One region of the Hydrogenophaga sp. H7 genome, then DNA from elsewhere that is predicted to be linked to it. Evidence: predicted binding sites of a transcription regulator. Region 1 holds the regulator's gene; each other region holds the start of a gene.
What was found. The regulator FNR, encoded in region 1, switches genes on or off when oxygen is low (the NO sensors DNR and NnrR bind a similar motif). The targets are predictions, from matches to a motif close to TTGATNNNNATCAA.
Positions count from the first base shown of each region.

Region 1 (4,178 bases):
TCCCTGGTCAGTGCCAGTCCACGCACGATCGGCAGCCGCCCCTGGTCCAGCGCGTCGTAGTACTCCTCGATCGTCTTGGCGTTTTGGCTGTAGGTCGCGCCGATGCGGCCGATGGCCGAGACACCCAAAGCGATCAGGTCGCAATCCGGCTGCGTGCTGTAGCCCTGGAAATTCCGGTGCAGGCGCCCTTGACGCTTGGCCACCGCCAGCGCATCCGTGGGCAGCGCAAAGTGATCCATGCCGACATAGACATACCCCGCATCACTCATGGCATCCAGCGAAGCCGACAGCATCGACAGCTTGTCTCCCGCGCTGGGCAGTTCGGCAGCGACGATTCGCCGTTGCGGCTTGAAACGCGCCGGAAGATGCGCGTAGGCATACAGCGCGATGCGGTCGGGGCGCAACTGGTTGACTTGGGCAAGCGTACGGGCAAACGACTCAGGGGTCTGCAGCGGCAGCCCATAAATGAGGTCCACGTTGACCGACTCAAACCCGATCTTGCGGGCTGTCTCGACCAGTGCGAACACCTGTTCGGCCGGCTGCACCCGGTGCACCGCTTTCTGAACAGCGGGATCGAAATCCTGGACACCGAAACTCAGGCGGTTGAACCCCAGCCTGGCCAGGGTCTGCAAACGCTGGTCCGTCACGGTGCGGGGGTCGACCTCAATGGAGTACTCGCCTCCGGGCACGAGCGTGAAGTTGCGCCGGATCATCGTCAGCAGATCTTCCAGCTCGGCGTCGGACAGGAAGGTCGGCGTCCCTCCTCCCAGATGCAGCTGGGACACGGCATGCCCTTTGCCGAAATGCTGTACCTGCAGCTCCACCTCACGCGACAGATACCGCAGGTATTCCGCAGCCCTTTCGTGGTGTTTGGTGATGACCTTGTTGCAGGCGCAGTAGTAGCAGACAGACTCGCAGAAAGGAATATGTACGTACAACGACAGCGGCAACGCGAGCGAGCCTGCCCGACGCTGTTCCAGCGCCTGGATGTAGTCGCTCTCCGTGAACGCTTCTACAAAGCGGTCCGCGGTGGGGTACGAGGTGTAGCGGGGCCCCGGGATGTCGAATCGCTTGAGCAATTCGTCTGAAATGGCGTGACTCACAAACAATTCTCCAGTTCTCAGCGCGAATGTGCACCAAGGCGGAAATCGCACCCTTGATCAAGATCAAGGGCCATCCAAGCCCCGGGTTTTCCCCCGTGCTCGCAACGAGGATGAGAGCGCCCGCCTTGCTGGCACTTGTGGCCATGCGTTAAGCTTCGGGCGAAATCTGGAAGATTTATGGACATTCACAGCATCAAAGTCGCCTGTTCCAGCTGCAACCTTCGGGAGTTGTGTTTGCCAATGGGCCTCAATCCCGAGGAAATGGGCAAGCTGGACACCGTGATCTCCACGCGCAGGAGGATCAAGCGGGGAACCGCGCTGTTCAACACCGGCGACAAGTTCACTTCGCTCTACGCAGTGCGCTCGGGCTTCTTCAAAACCTGCGTGACCACGGCCGATGGGCGAGACCAGGTCACCGGCTTCCAGATGACCGGAGAAATCATCGGCATGGACGGCATCGTCAGCGACCGCCATTCCTGCGACGCGATTGCGCTTGAGGACGCCGAGGTCTGTGTGATGCCGTTTGACCAGGTCGAGGAACTCTCGCGGGAATTCACCACGCTGCAACACCATGTCCACAAGATCATGAGCCGGGAAATCGTCCGCGATCACAGCGTGATGCTGCTGCTGGGCAGCATGCGTGCCGAGGAACGTCTCGCAGCGTTCCTTCTCAATCTCGTCCAGCGTCTGCATGCACGAGGTTTCTCGCAGTCAGAGCTCATCCTGCGGATGACCCGGGAGGAAATTGGAAGTTACCTGGGCATGAAGCTCGAGACCGTGAGCCGGACTTTCTCGAAGTTCGTTGAGGAAGGCACCATCGAAGTCAAACAACGGTACGTGCACATCAAGAACACCGATGCGCTCAAGCAGATCGTGAACCCTCAGAGCTGCCGCTGAGTCTGGGCGTTTGAACGAAAGAAACCCCGCTCGGGTCTGAGGCCTGAGCGGGGTTTCTCTTTGTGTGCAAGCCGAGGGTCAGCCGCACCCGCCGTTGCGGGCGCAGTCCCGGGGGCGCTCCGCTTCGGGAACCGGGCAGCGGTTGACTTCGAACGGAGACATGGACAGCAGGGTGGTCAGCGCGCTCGATGCCATGGTGACACCCCAGAACACAAAGAACGCCAGGGTGTAGATGGCTTGGCGAGACAACTCCAGGGGGCTGCCGAACCAATGGAGATCACCAGGGTCGACCATGGCGAAAACAACCATCTCAAGCACAGCAGCCACCAGAAAGGCAGGCCAGGCTATCCACATCCACCGCTGAGCATTCATGATGCGTCTCCTTCACTCCTGTGTTGTCACATCCGGCGGTGTGGCGTCCTACTTGGAGGGTGCCGCCGGGACGACGGGAGAGGCGGCGTGATTGCGGGCCTGATGGGCCGGCTGCAACTTGGCCATCGCATCGACCTTGGCCTGCCCTTCCAGCCGCTGAGCCGCCGCAAGATCCCTTTCGTAGTCGGACTTGTTGAGCACAGGGTCCGGATTCTTCACCGCGATGACCACGGTGACCAAGCCGGCAACGATCACCAGCAAAGGACCTCCCACCACCATCCACATGTGCGGGACTTTCCACCAGGGCGTGCTTGGCGCGCGGTCGACTGGACGAGGTATTGCTGACATGACTTGTTCCATAAGGCGTGTAATTTCAGTTTAGCGCGGAACGATGAAGACCGCCTTCTCCACCACCTCGGACGCATCAGCGGCGGTGGACCGGACGGTGAACCGTATCGGGTGCGACCCGGCGGGCGCGGCGTTGGGCGGGAGCTGCACCCGCACGGCGGCGGAACGCACTTCCGTGGAAAGCACTTCCACCTCGGTTTCCGACGCGATCATCACGCCCTCAAGACCGTCGACGCTGATCTGGTAGCGCTGCGGCGACTCGGTCGCATTCATGATCTGCAGGCGGAACACGTTTTCGATGCGCCCCTGCTCCACCATGCGCGCCAGCGCGCCACGGTCGCGAATCACATCAACTTTCAGCGGCGTGCGCAGGAAGAGGCTGACAAACACAGCCAGGGTGATGACCGCCAGAACGCTGGAGTAGACGAGCACCCTGGGACGGAAAGCGTGACGGACCATCTGCTCACGGGTCCAGCCCTTGGCCATGCCGTTCTGCGTCGAGTACTTGACCAGTCCCCGCGGATAGCCCACCTTGTCCATCACCTCATCACAGACATCAATGCAGGCACCACAGCCAATGCATTCGTACTGCAGTCCATTGCGGATATCGATGCCCGTTGGACAGACCTGCACGCAAAGCGTGCAGTCGACGCAAGCCCCAAGGCCCAGGGCCTTGGGGTCGGCTTTCTTCGAACGTGCTCCGCGCGGCTCCCCACGCGCCTTGTCGTAGGTCACGATCATCGTGTCCTTGTCGAACATGGCGCTCTGGAAGCGGGCGTAGGGACACATGTACTTGCAGACCTGCTCGCGCATGAAGCCCGCGTTGCCGTAGGTCGCGAAGCCGTAGAAGAAGATCCAGAAGGTCTGCCAGGGCCCCAGTGAAGCGGCCAGGCTCAGACTCGCCAGTTCCCGGATGGGTGTGAAGTAGCCAACGAACGTGAAGCCGGTCCAGAGGGCGAACAGGACCCACAGGGCGTGTTTGAGCGAACGCTTGCCGAACTTGCGGGCGTCCAGGCTCGATTCGTCCAGCCGGATCCGCGCCGACCGGTCCCCCTCCACCTTCTTCTCGATCCACAGAAAGATCTCGGTGTAGACGGTCTGGGGGCAGGCATAGCCGCACCAGAGGCGACCGGCGACCGCAGTGAACAGGAACAGCGCCAGCGCGGAGATGACCAGCAGTCCTGTCAGGTAGATGAAGTCCTGCGGGTAAAGGACCAGACCAAAAATATAGAAGCGGCGCGCTTCGAGATCGAAGAGCACCGCTTGGCGGGCGTTCCACTCCAGCCAGGGCAATCCGTAAAAGATGATCTGGGTGAACCAGACCAGCGCCCAGCGCCACTTTGAGAACAACCCTGACACCGAACGGGGATGGATCTTCTTTCGCGAGGCGTAGAGGGAAACCATCACCTCATCGTCCTCCAGGACACCTTTCGGCGTCTCGGGAACGATGGGAATCAC
Region 1 covers NZ_MCIC01000014.1:114,868-119,045, reverse strand. Annotated here, with positions in the region: gene hemN (oxygen-independent coproporphyrinogen III oxidase) at 1-1,103, opposite strand, end outside; gene fnr (fumarate/nitrate reduction transcriptional regulator Fnr) at 1,281-2,000, shown strand; gene BC358_RS09620 (hypothetical protein) at 2,079-2,372, opposite strand; gene BC358_RS09615 (FixH family protein) at 2,421-2,657, opposite strand; gene ccoG (cytochrome c oxidase accessory protein CcoG) at 2,751-4,178, opposite strand, start outside.

Region 2 (4,178 bases), on a different contig from region 1:
TTGGAGAACGGTGTGTCAGGCCGCCTGCAGCTGGCGTTTGGCGGCCAGCCGCTCGGCGTCGCAGGTCGGGCAGAACGGGTGTTCGCCGGCCAGGTAGCCGTGGGTGGGACAGATGGAGAAGGTGGGCGTGACGGTGATGTAGGGCAGGCGGAAGTTCGTCAGCGCCCGCTGCACCAGGGCGCGGCAGGCGTCGCCGCTGCTCAGACGCTCGCCCATGTACAGGTGCAGCACGGTGCCGCCGGTGTACTGGCGCTGCAGCGGGGCCTGGCGCTCCAGCGCCTCGAACGGGTCGTCGGTGAAGCCCACCGGCAGCTGCGACGAGTTGGTGTAGTAGGGCTGTTCGGGTGTGCCGGCCTGCAGGATGCCGGGCCAGCGCTTGCGGTCCTCGCGCGCGAAGCGGTAGGTGGTGCCCTCGGCCGGGGTGGCCTCGAGGTTGTATAGGTGGCCAGTCTCCTCCTGGAACGCGACGATGCGCGCACGCACGTGGTCGAGGAAGCGCAGCGCGAAGGCGTGGCCCTCGTCGGTGGTGATGTCGTGCGCGTCGCCGCTGAAGTTGCGCACCATCTCGTTGATGCCGTTCACGCCCAGGGTGCTGAAGTGGTTGCGCAGCGTGCCCAGGTAACGTTTGGTGTAGGGGAACAGGCCCTGGTCCATGAGGCGCTGGATCAGCTTGCGCTTGGTCTCCAGGCTCTGTTTGCCCAGTTCCAGCAGGCGGTCCAGCGCGGCCAGCAGGCCGGCCTCGTCACCTGCGTGCAGGTGGCCCAGGCGCGCGCAGTTCACCGTGACCACGCCCAGGCTGCCGGTCTGCTCGGCGCTGCCGAACAGGCCGTTGCCGCGCTTGAGCAGTTCGCGCAAATCCAGCTGCAGGCGGCAGCACATGGAGCGCACCATGTTCGGCTGCAGCTCGGAGTTGATGAAGTTCTGGAAGTAGGGCAGGCCGTACTTGGCTGTCATGTCGAACAGGCGCCGCGCGTTCTCGCTCTCCCAGGGGAAGTCGGGCGTGATGTTGTAGGTGGGAATGGGGAAGGTGAACACGCGGCCCTTGGCGTCGCCCGTGGTCATGACGTCGATGTAGGCGCGGTTGATCAGGTCCATCTCGGCCTGCAACTCGCCGTAGCAGAACGGCATCTCCACACCGGCGATCACGGGCACCTGCTCGCGCAGGTCTTCGGGGCAAACCCAGTCGAAGGTGAGGTTGGTGAACGGCGTCTGCGTGCCCCAGCGCGAGGGCACGTTGAGGTTGTAGACCAGCTCCTGGATGCACTGGCGCACCTGTGCGTAGTCCATGCGGTCCTGTCGCACGTAGGGCGCCAGGTAGGTGTCGAAGGAGGAGAAGGCCTGCGCGCCCGCCCACTCGTTCTGCAGCGTGCCCAGGAAGTTGACGATCTGCCCGACCGCCGACGAGAGGTGCTTCGGCGGACCCGACTCCACCTTGCCCGGCACACCGTTGAGGCCCTCGTTGAGCAGGGTGCGCAGCGACCAGCCCGCGCAGTAGCCGCTGAGCATGTCGAGGTCGTGGATGTGGATGTCGCCGTCGCGGTGGGCTGCGCCGATCTCGGGCGTGTAGACGTGCGAGAGCCAGTAGTTGGCCGTGACCTTGCCGGCCACGTTGAGGATCAGGCCACCCAGCGAATAGCCCTGGTTGGCGTTGGCGTTGACGCGCCAGTCGGCGCGCGTGAGGTACTCGTTGATCGAGGCCTCGACGTCCACCAGGGTCTGGCGGTCGCTGCGCAGCTGGGCGTGCTGCTCGCGGTAGACGATGTAGCCGCGCGCCGTGCGCAGGTGGTTGGCCGCGATCAGGGTCTGCTCGACCACGTCCTGGATCTGCTCGATGGTCGGCGCCGCGCCATTGAAGCGGTGACCCAGAACCTTGACCACCTGCGCGCACAGCAGCTGCGCCTCGGCCCCGTCGAGTTCCCCGCTGGCCTGCCCCGCGCGCGCCAGCGCGGAGCGGATCTTGTCGGCGTTGAAGGCCTCCCGGAGCCCCGAGCGCTTGAGCACCTCGCGCGGCCAGCCGGACACCATCGAATCGTTCATGCAAATCCTCCTTGGACACTACCTATGGTGTCTAAGGTACCCGCCAGACACCATAGGTAGTTTGATTTGCCGCAAAGTCGGCTGCATCAGAAGGCCATCGCCAGCCCCTTTTTTTGCCCGGAAACGGCTTGACCTGCATCAAGCCCGTGACCGACCGGGGCCGGTGTGTCGCCCAGGTGCGGACGGCGCCCCGCACCCGGGCGAACAATCCCGCCATGGACTTCGAACACAGCCCCCGCGCACAGGCGCTGTTGCGCCAGCTGGACCAGTTCCTGCTGACCTATGTGTTGCCGCACAACGCGGCCTGGCACCAGGCGGTGCAGGACGGGCAGTACCCGCCGCCCTTCCTGGAAGACCTCAAGACGCTGGCGAAAGAGGAAGGGCTGTGGAACCTGTTCCTGCCCGGCCTGCGCGCCGACGAGCCGGGCACGCGCCTGGCCAACCTCGACTACGCGCCGCTGGCCGAGGCCATGGGCAAACTGAGCTGGGCGGCCGAGGTGTTCAACTGCAGCGCGCCCGACACCGGCAACATGGAACTGCTGCACCGCTTCGCCACCCCGTCGCAGCGCGAACACTGGCTGATCCCGCTGCTGCACGGCGAGATCCGCTCGGCGTTTGCGATGTCCGAGCCCGACGTGGCCTCGTCGGACCCGACCAACCTGCAGACCACGGTACGGCGCGAGGGCGACGACCTCGTGCTCAGCGGCCGCAAGTGGTTCATCACCGGTGTGGCGCACCCGGCCTGCCGTGTGCTGATCGTGATGGCGCGCAACGAGGGTGACGACGGTGAAGATGCCCACCACCAGCACAGCATGGTGCTGGTGCCCATGGGCACGCCCGGTCTGGAGGTGGTGCGCAACATCCCGGTGGTGCATCACCACGCGCCCGAGGGGCACTGCGAAATCGTGCTGCGGCAGGTTCGGGTGCCGGCCGACCACCTGCTGGGCGACTGGGGCCACGGCTTCGCCATGGCGCAGGCGCGGCTCGGCCCCGGCCGGGTGCACCACTGCATGCGCACCATCGGCCAGTGCGAGCTGGCGCTGGCCCTGGCCACCGAGCGCGCACTGGAGCGGCGCAGCTTCGGCCACCACCTGGCCGACTACGCCAACGTGCAGGAATGGATTGCGCACTCGCGCATCGAGATCGACCAGGCGCGTCTGCTGGTGCTGCGCTGCGCCTGGCTGCTGGACCACCCCGAACAGGCCGAGCCGGCCGCCGTGCGCGCGCAGGTCGCGGCGATCAAGGTGGTGGCCGCCGGCCTGCAGACCCGCGTGGTGGACCGCGCCATGCAGGTCTTCGGCGCCATGGGCCTGTCGCCCGACACGCCGCTGGCGCAGTTCTGGACCTGGGGCCGCGCCCTGCACCTGCTCGACGGCCCGGACGAGGTGCACCTGCGCAGCGTGGCGCGGCACGAGTTCGCGCAGGCGCGCGAGCGGCTGGGCTCGCTGTCGGCCTATTTCACGACGCCGGAGCAGATGCGGACACCGCCGCACCTGAACTGAACCGGCGGCGGGTGTTCCAGTTCAGCGGTCCACCTGGCCCGGCAGCGACAGGTCGCCCGAGGCCACCTTGAACACCTGGGCCACACACAGCAGCGGGGCGTGCACGCTGGCGTTCACGCGCAGGGCCGCGGTGACACCGTCGAATTTCGTGGCCTGCAGCGCCGACACGTTGTCGAAGGGCACACGCACGCTCACGCTGCCGCGCGCGAACGACGGGCTCCAGCCGGGGCTGTCGATCAGCAGCGGCAGACCCGGCCAGGTCCTGGGCAGGCGCGGCCGGCTGCCTTCGGGAATGTCGACCACCTTGAGCGAGTCCTTGCCGCAGGCCTCGTCCGGCTGCAGCACCACCCAGTGCGAGTGCCACACGCCGCCGTCGTTCTTCAGGTGACCGTCGCCGTTTTCGTCGAACAGCGGCGTGTCGTCGAAGTCGGGGTGGGCGGTGACGGCAAAGGCCAGGATGCCGGTCTTGGGCTCGAAGCCGACCTCGGCCGGGTCCAGGCTGGTGGGCCAGACGTAGGAGAACACCTTGCTGCCGGCCAGCTGGCCCGACTTCGTGGGCCGCGTGCGCCCGGCCTTGCCCGAGACCTGCATGTGGAACACCAGGGCGTTGTCCTCGGTGGTGATGCGGGTGTGCACCAC
Region 2 covers NZ_MCIC01000020.1:9,197-13,374, reverse strand. Annotated here, with positions in the region: gene BC358_RS20805 (ribonucleoside triphosphate reductase) at 16-2,037, opposite strand; gene BC358_RS20800 (acyl-CoA dehydrogenase family protein) at 2,253-3,539, shown strand; gene BC358_RS20795 (hypothetical protein) at 3,561-4,178, opposite strand, start outside.
Region 2: a site for FNR is predicted at 2,166-2,179, ahead of BC358_RS20805 (ribonucleoside triphosphate reductase). Genes of this name have one in related genera too.

Region 3 (4,178 bases), on a different contig from region 1:
CCGAAGCCAAGCAGTCCTTCAAGGACCGCCTGGAGCAGCGCCTGGCCTGGGTCGACGGCGAGCTGGCCGGCAAGCAATACCTGCTGGGTGACGCCTTCAGCGTGGCCGACGCCTACCTGTTCACCGTCACCAACTGGGCCGCCTTCGTCGGCGTGGACATCAGCGGCCTGGCCAACCTGAATGCCTACCGCGCACGCGTCGGCGCGCGCCCTGCCGTGCAGGCAGCCCTCAAGGCCGAGGGTCTGGCCAAATAAACCTCAGAGGGCACGCTGTCGCAAGGCCAGCAGTGCGCCCAGCCACAGCGCGCCGGCCGAGAACACCAGGCCGCGCGCCAGGCCGCCGGGGCCGTCGGCGATGAAACCCACCACCGTGGGGCCAACGATCTGCCCGGCTGCGAAGGTCACGGTGAACGCGCTGATGCCGGCCGCCCACTGCGTCGGCGGCAGGTTGTGGCGCACCAGGGCCGTGGTGCTGGCCACCACCGACAGGAACACCGCGCCGAACAGCAGGCCCGAGGCCAGCAGCAGCGGCCAGGCGGTGGTCAGCGCCGGCACGATGGCGGCCACCCCCAGCAGCGCGTTCAGGCGCGCCAGCGGCTGGCCGTCGCGGTGGCGGTCCAGCAGGCCGGCCCAGATGCGCGAGGACGCGATCACCGCCAGGCCCAGCAGCGCGTAGAAGGTGGACACCGCCGCCGCGCTGGCGCCCTGCTCGCGCAGCAGCGCGATCACGAAAGTCATGTAGCCGATGTAGCCGATGCCGAAGCCCATGTAACCCAGCAGGCCGAAGGCAAAGTCGCGCCAGCGGAAGGGGCGCAGCGACACCGTGGACCCGGCGGCACCGCTGGCGGCCTGCGGCGGCGTGGCCTCCAGCCGGTCCAGCACGCGGGCCGGCCAGACCATCAGCGCCGTGGCGCCCGCGCACAGCAGCGCCATCGCCCACCAGCCCCAGGACCAGGCGTGCGGCCGTCCCTGCGCCATGTCCAGCACCAGCGGCACCCCCAGCGCCGACAGCGCGATGCCGATGCCCGTGCCCCCGTAGTACAGGCCCAGCAGCAGGCCGCTGCGCTGTGGCTGCCGCGTCCCCAGCCGCGCCGCCAGCAGGCCACCGGTGCTGAACACCAGGCCGCTGGCCACACCCGCCAGCAGCCGCTGCAGCAGCAGCGCCGCGGCACTGGTGAAAAAGCCGCTGGCCGCCATGAACAGCGTGGCCAGCACGGCCCCGACCACGAACAGCCGGCTGGGCGACGTGCGCTGCAGCAGCCGGGCCATGGCCATCGCGCCGAGCAGGTAGCCCACGGCGTTGGCCGTGTTCATCGACCCGGCCAGCGCATAGCTCCAGCCCAGGTCCTCGCGCATCGGTGGCAGCAGCAGCCCGTAGGCAAAGCGTGTGATGCCCAGCGACACCGCCGCACCGAGCGAGAGCGCCAGGGCCAGGCGCCCGTAGGGAATGGGGTCGTGCGGCGAGGAAAGGGGCATCCGCCCATTGTGGCGCGTCAAGGCACCCGCGACCCGCGCAGCGGCGGAGCGTGGGGGCCAAGGAATCCAGCGCCGGGCCGCCCCAAGCTGGATTCGCGCCCCCCTGGGGGGCAGCGACCCACGCCAGTGGCGGAGCGTGGGGGACCTCCTTCAGCCGCCGAGACCGACCGGCGCCGGCGCCTTCATCACGATGCGGGTAAACAGGCGGTCGAACTGCGGGTCGCGCGGAATGCGGCCGTTCAGCGGGTCCTGGTTGGTCGCGAAGGCGGCGTTCAGCGCGTGCCAGTCGGTTTCGGTGAGGTGGCGCTCGGCCTCCGGCAGGATCACGGTCTCTTCCAGCCGCATGTGCTCCAGATAGAAGTCGACATAGCGCGTGACCTCGTCGACGAAGGCCGCCCGGCGCCCGTCGCCCAGCAGCTCCCAGGCCACCAGCATGTGCATGAGTTCGCGGACCCGGGGCTCGCCGCGCAGGTGGTCGCGCTCGAGCTGGTCGATGGTGGCCATGGTGTGCGGTGCGGCCTTGACCACGCGCGGGAACAGCAGGTCCGACTCCTTGGGGTGGTGGTGCCGCTCGGGGAACTCGTCGATGTAGAACAGCATCGCGCGCAGCACATCGAAAAAGCGACCGGAATCGTCCAGACCGTTGACCTCGGGCCCGCGCCGCACCAGCTGCATCAGCGACTGCAGCATGGCTGCCAGGGTGGCGTGTTCTTCGCGAATGACGCGCAGGGCTTCGTGGGTCATGGGTGTTGTCTCCGGCTGTGCATAGCCGACCGTCCGGTCGGCGAATGGTTCCCCTAATATGGCGGAACCGGGTGCCAGGGGGTTTGATACATGTCAAGCCTCGCGGGGCGGCACCCGCCGAAGGGGGTGGGTCTTACAAGTCGTTGCATACCAAAGTGCTAGCATTTTTGGGGTTCCCGGGCCTTGCCTGGTTCTGTCCACCGCTGTCACACCACCCACCATGAAACCCATCCGAATCGCCCTCCTCGCCCTGTCCCTGGGCGCCGCCAGCTGCGCCACCACCGCCAGCGAAACCCCGGAAGCCCCGCCCCCGCTCGGGCTGCTGGAAAGCAAGACCTACCTGGACTGTATGAAGAAGGCCAACGGGCGCGTGGAGCAGGCGCCGTGCATCCAGAAAGAGCTGGCCTGGCAGAAGGATCAGCTGAACCAGTTGTACGAAGCCCTGGCCAGACAGCTGAACGAGTCGCAGCGGGCCGAGCTGACGAAGTCCCAGAACGCATGGAAGACGTTCATCGAACAGGAAGGCACCCTGGCACAGAGCGTCTACGACCCGCAGGGACTGGACATGGGAGTCGACGAGAACGAAATCCGCTGGACCGCACAGCGTCGCCAGCAGCTGCAACGCCACCTGACCATCACCAGGCTCGGCAAATAAGCACCACGGTCCAGAGAGACCGATTCAGGGGGAAAGACAATGAAACACATCGATATCAATGACGCGGCACAACGTGCCGGAGCGGTGTACTTCGTCGTGGGACGAGGCACCGAAGGAGGCCCTGCCTCGTACCGCTTGAGCGTCGCCGGGGTGGGCCCCCAGGAATGGGGAACCGTCTCTGCCGTAGCAGCGAACAGTGGTTATTCGCTCGGGTCCATCCAGGTCGACCTCGGGCAGCGTGGCACCTGGCCATTGGGAGCCGTGAACGGCAGGTCTCTCCTGCCCGGAGAGACCACCTATGTGGATGCGGTGATCACCCAGACTTCGGCCTATGCCCGTACCCACCAGCTGCCCTTCCCCGACGACAGGGCCGGCCTCGCTGAACTGAGAAGCGATCTGCTCAGTCATGGCAACGGCCAGCGGAACCGACCTTCCATTCGGTTCATCTCCGCCGAGCACCGGGACACCTTCAACGCCTGGGCGGGTTCAGATGCAGGAAAGCAGTGGATTCACAGAAACATCGACTTTCCACAGGTCCAGGCGGTGGCCGACGCAGCCAAGGAGGTCATCGACCAGCATGGCCAACACATTCCGGAACAGCGCCGCTTCGAGGTGCTGTGCATCCTCGCAAAGAACGCCAACCAGCACCCTGCCTCGTACCGGGAACTGGTCGGTTCGTTGAAGGGGGGAGCGGACTATGAGAGGTTCATGAACAAAGTGGCCGAACTGAACGGTTCGGTGCCCAACTACGACGCGGACAAAGCCGGCGAACTCGCCCGCCAGTACCAGGAGAACTTCCAGAAACCCGGCAACGCGCTGGCGATGGAAGCCGCGCACCGCCAGGTGGCCAGCGACCGCTACCGCCCTTCCGAAGAACGCCACATCCCCGAGATCCAGACCGCCCTCGCCGCCTACCGGCGCGATGTCAACGACCCGTCGGTGCTCGACCGCGGGGACCAGGGCAACGAGGTCCGGCTGCTGCAGCAGGCCTTGCAGCGCAACGGCAAGTCCCTCAAGGACGACAGCGATTTCGGCGCGGGCACCGAGCGCCTGCTCACCGAGTTCCAGCGCGAACACCGGCTCGCCCCGACCGGCTTTGGCGACCACCCCACCCTGCAGGCGCTGGGCATTGCGCCGGCGCTGGACGCCACCAGCTCGGCCTCCCTGCAGCGCATGGTGGACGGCCTGCGCACGGGTGGCCGGTTCAGCGGCGACCAGATCGACCGCATCGCCGAGTCGTCGCACCACTACCTGCTGGAGCACCGCGCCGCGCTGGGCGAGGTCACCCGCGTCCAGCTGCGCAA
Region 3 covers NZ_MCIC01000016.1:175,348-179,525, reverse strand. Annotated here, with positions in the region: gene gstA (glutathione transferase GstA) at 1-254, shown strand, start outside; gene BC358_RS14385 (YbfB/YjiJ family MFS transporter) at 258-1,475, opposite strand; gene BC358_RS14380 (hemerythrin domain-containing protein) at 1,626-2,219, opposite strand; gene BC358_RS14375 (lysozyme inhibitor LprI family protein) at 2,440-2,874, shown strand; gene BC358_RS14370 (peptidoglycan-binding protein) at 3,136-4,178, shown strand, end outside.
Region 3: a site for FNR is predicted at 2,303-2,316, ahead of BC358_RS14380 (hemerythrin domain-containing protein). Genes of this name have one in related genera too.

Region 4 (4,178 bases), on a different contig from region 1:
CCAGGATCAGGCCCATCGCCAGCCACATGCGCTCGACCAGGTTGGCCAGCCAGAACGGCAGGTAGCGCTGCAGGAAGGGCGGGCCGTTCTTGATCGCGCGCACCGCTTCGGGCGAGATGGGCACCTCGCTGTGCTCCAGGCTCGGGTATTCGCGTGCCCGGTTGAACCAGCTGCCACCGCTGTGAAGGCCGGTGGCCGTCTGCGCGAACAGCTGCAGGATGGCCGGGTGGGTCTTGGCGCCGGCCAGCAGGCTGGTGGTCGAGGCGACCAGGTGCATGTCGGTTTCGGGGATGTTTTTCGACAGGTCCACCACGCCCTGCGGCATGACCACCGGCGTGAGGTAGCCGAAGCGGCGCGAGTAGGCCTCGCTCTGCGAGAAGTTGAGCAGGCGCACGCCGGGCGACTGCAGCAGCATCTGCACCATCAGCGACTCGGGGGCGGAGGCGAACACGATGGCGTCGATCTGGCCGTCCAGGAAGGCCACCGTGGCGGGGGTCTGCTCCAGCTCGCTGAGCTGCAGCTGCTGGCGGTCGATGCGGTTGACGTCCAGCAGGGTCGAGAACAGGCGCGGCACGCCGCTGCCGGGTGTGCCGACGTTGACGCGCCAGCCGACCAGATCGCCCAGCGACTGGATGGTCGGGCTCTGCCTGAGCCGCTGCGCCGAGTCCTCGCGGTAGAACAGCCACAGCGGTTCCACGAACAGGCTGCCCAGCGAGGTGATGGCTTCTTCGTCGTCGTAGCCGATGTCGGCACTGCCGCCCTGCACGAAGCCCAGGTCGGCCTGGCCGGTGCGCAGCAGTTCGAGGTTGGCCGAGGAGCCCTGGGAGGGCAACAGTTCGACGGTGATGCCGTAGCGCGCCAGGGCCTGGGCGTAGCGTTTGCCGAACTCGTCGTAGGCGCTTTGCGCCGGGCCGGTGGCCAGCACCACGCGCTTGGGCGGGTTCGGGTCGAGCCACCAGTAGGTCAGTGCCAGCAGCAGCAGCGTCAGCAGCACGAAGGGCCCGATCGACGCCAGCAGATCGCGCAGCGACAGCAGGGTGTAGCGGATGTTGTGGGGCATCGCGCTACCTTAGCACGGGAGTCCTGTGCCCCCGTGACCGCGCCGTGGCTACCCGCCGTTCAGGCGGAACACCTTGACCGACTCCTGCATCACGGTGGCCTGACCCTTGAGCGAGGATGCCGCGGCGGCCAGCTCCTCGACCATGGCCGCGTTCTGCTGCGTGACCGAATCGAGCTGGCCGATGGCCTGGTTGATCTGCGCCAGGCCCATGGTCTGCTCCTGCGCGGCGCTGGTGATCTCGCCGATCAGGGTGTTGACCTGCTGGACCGCATCAACCACATGGCCCATCGTGCTGCCAGCGTTGTTGACCAGCTCGCTACCCCGCTTCACCTGGTTGGTGGAGTCGTCGATCAGATGCTTGATTTCCTTGGCGGCTTCGGAGGTGCGCTGGGCCAGGCTGCGCACCTCGCCGGCCACGACGGCAAAGCCGCGCCCCTGCTCACCTGCCCGGGCCGCTTCCACGGCGGCGTTCAGGGCCAGGATGTTGGTCTGGAAGGAGATGCCTTCGATGACCTGGATGATCTCGCCGATGCGGCTGGAGGAGCGGCTGATGTCGCCCATGGTCTGGACCACCGCCCCCATGGCCTCGTTGCCCTGGCGGGCCACGTTGGAGGCCCTGCCGGCCAGCGACGCGGCCTCCCGGGCCGAGTTGGCGCTGTTCTCGACCGTGCTGGTGAGTTCTTCCATCGACGCGGCCGTCTCTTCCAGGCTGCTGGCCTGCGCCTCGGTGCGCGAGGACAGGTCCTGGTTGCCACCGGCGATTTCGCCCGAGGCCACCTGCACACCCTCGACCTCGTGGCGCACGTCGGTGACCACGGCCATCAGGTTCACATTGAGCTGGTTGAGCGCCCGGATCAGCTCGCCGATTTCGTCGGACCTGTCCGATTCCAGCCGGGCCGACAGGTCGCCCGCCGCCATCCGGTTGGCAAACGCCAGCACCTGTTCGACCGGGGCCACCAGCATGCGCTTGATGAACGCGGCGGCCACCAGCGAGACCACGGCGGTCACGGCGAACGCGGCGAGGTGCACCCACTCTGGCATGCCTTCGGTGGCGCTTTCCAGGAACTGGACGCCGAACGCAAGGCCCAGGGTCAGCAGCGAGAGCTTGCGTCCCAGGGTGGGCCGTGTCCAATCGCGCAGCTTGCCGCGCCAGCCGGTGCGGACCAGGTGGCCCCGGCGCAGCGCCAGGGTGCGTTGCCCCGATTCGGCTTCGGCGCGCATGCGGGCGTACAGCGACTCTGCCGCCTCGACCTGCTCCCGCGCGGGCTTGGTGCGCACCGACATGTAGCCCGTGACCTGACCGTTCTCCAGCATGGGCGTGGCGTTGGCCATCACCCAGTAGTGGTCGCCGTTCTTGCGCCGGTTCTTGACCAGCGCGCACCAGGGCGAGCCGCTCTGCAGCGTGGCCCACATGTCGCGGAAGGCCTCGGCTGGCATGTCGGGGTGGCGCACCAGGTTGTGCGGCTGGCCGATCAGCTCTTCCCGGCTGTACCCGCTGACCGAGACGAAGTTCGGGTTGCAGTAGGTGATGCGGCTGGTCAGGTCGGTGGTGGAGACCAGGGTGACGCCATCCGGGATGACGAACTCCTGCTGGGTGACGGGCAGATTGGTGCGCATAAGAGAAATCCTTTGGAGTTCGCTGAATGACTTTCGTCAAAGGCTCATCCGACTTGAGGCCGCCTGTCTCAAATTGAGACCTTTGGGCGGATCAAGTCTAGGAATTTCCCCGATGCGCAAAGGGCCGAGCAGCGCCAGCAAATGCCCGCTGTTCGAGGGGCTCAGCGCCTGGGTTCGATGTCCGAAGCCACGTAGGCGCCGTTGACCTTCTCCGCCCGGAAGCGCACCTGGTCACCCACCTTGAGCGGGGGCAGGGTGGCCGGGTTCCTGACCTGGAACACCATGGTCATGGCCGGCATGTCCAGGTTCGGGATGTCGCCGTGCTTGAGCGTGATCTTGCCGGCCGCCGTGTCGACCTTGCGGACTTCGGCGTCGACCAGCGGCAGCGGGTCGGCGGCGGCCGCCAGCGTGGTGATCAGGCTGGTGGAGGCGATGAGCGTGCGCAGGAGGTGGTTCATGTGTAGCTCCGGGGTTCAGGTGCGGAAATAGGAACGGTAGACGCGGCTGCTGCCGTCGCGCTGGACCAGGACCACGTCGTAGGGGTCCTTGCGGCCGCCGTACTCCGGGCCGTCCATGCCGGGGCTGCCAATGGGCATGCCCGGCACGGACAGGCCCAGGGCCTGGGGCTTCTCAGCCAGCAGGCGGCGGATCTCCGGGGCGTTCACATGCCCCTCGATCACATAGCCGCCGATCAGTGCGGTATGGCAGGAGGCGTACTTCTGCGGCATGCCCAGGCGCTGGCGCACCGCGGTGTTGCCGGTCTCGAAGACCTGCACCTGGAAGCCGTCGCGCTGCAGGTAGGCGATCCAGTCCTTGCAGCAGCCGCAGTTCGGGTCTTTCCAGACCTGCATCACGGGCAGGGCCTCGGTCTTGGTCGCGGGTGCCGCGGCGCGGGCCGCGAGCGTGGTGGCGCCGAGCAGGGCGGTGGCGCCGAGGAGGAAGGAACGTCGTTGCATGGTGTGCTCCGTTCAGGAATGGATCAGGATTTTGGATTGACGCGGATGGTGCCGCGCATGCCGGCCTCGAAGTGGCCGGCGATCAGGCAGGCGAACTCGAAGTCGCCCGGGCGGTTGAAGGTCCAGGTGATCTCGCCGCGCTTGCCGGCGTACACGTGGGCCATGTAGGGCTCGTCGTGTTCCATGCCGGGGTGCTTCTTCATCAGCTCGGCGTGGGTCTGCAATTCTTCGCGTGTGCCGATCACCAGTTCGTGCAGCAGTTTGCCGCGGTTGGCGATGCGCAGGCGCACCGTCTCTCCTTCGCGCAGGTCCAGGTGCGCGGGCGTGAAGCGCATCTTGTCGTCCATGCGGACCTCGATGGTGCGCGTGGCCTCGGCCGGCGCGGCGGCGATGCCCCAGGGCTTCTGTTCGCGCACGACCTCGCGCGGGCCGCCGGCATGGCGGTCGCCATGGGCGCGCACGGTGGCGGGCAGCAGGGCCGGAGTGGCCAGCAGGGCCAGCGTGCGCAGCAGCTGGCGCCGGTGGAGAGTGAGAGCGGTCATGGT
Region 4 covers NZ_MCIC01000004.1:55,336-59,513, forward strand. Annotated here, with positions in the region: gene BC358_RS05280 (TAXI family TRAP transporter solute-binding subunit) at 1-1,060, opposite strand, end outside; gene BC358_RS05285 (PAS domain-containing methyl-accepting chemotaxis protein) at 1,109-2,677, opposite strand; gene BC358_RS05290 (copper-binding protein) at 2,839-3,135, opposite strand; gene BC358_RS05295 (DUF411 domain-containing protein) at 3,151-3,633, opposite strand; gene BC358_RS05300 (plastocyanin/azurin family copper-binding protein) at 3,657-4,175, opposite strand.
Region 4: a site for FNR is predicted at 2,704-2,717, ahead of BC358_RS05285 (PAS domain-containing methyl-accepting chemotaxis protein). Genes of this name have one in related genera too.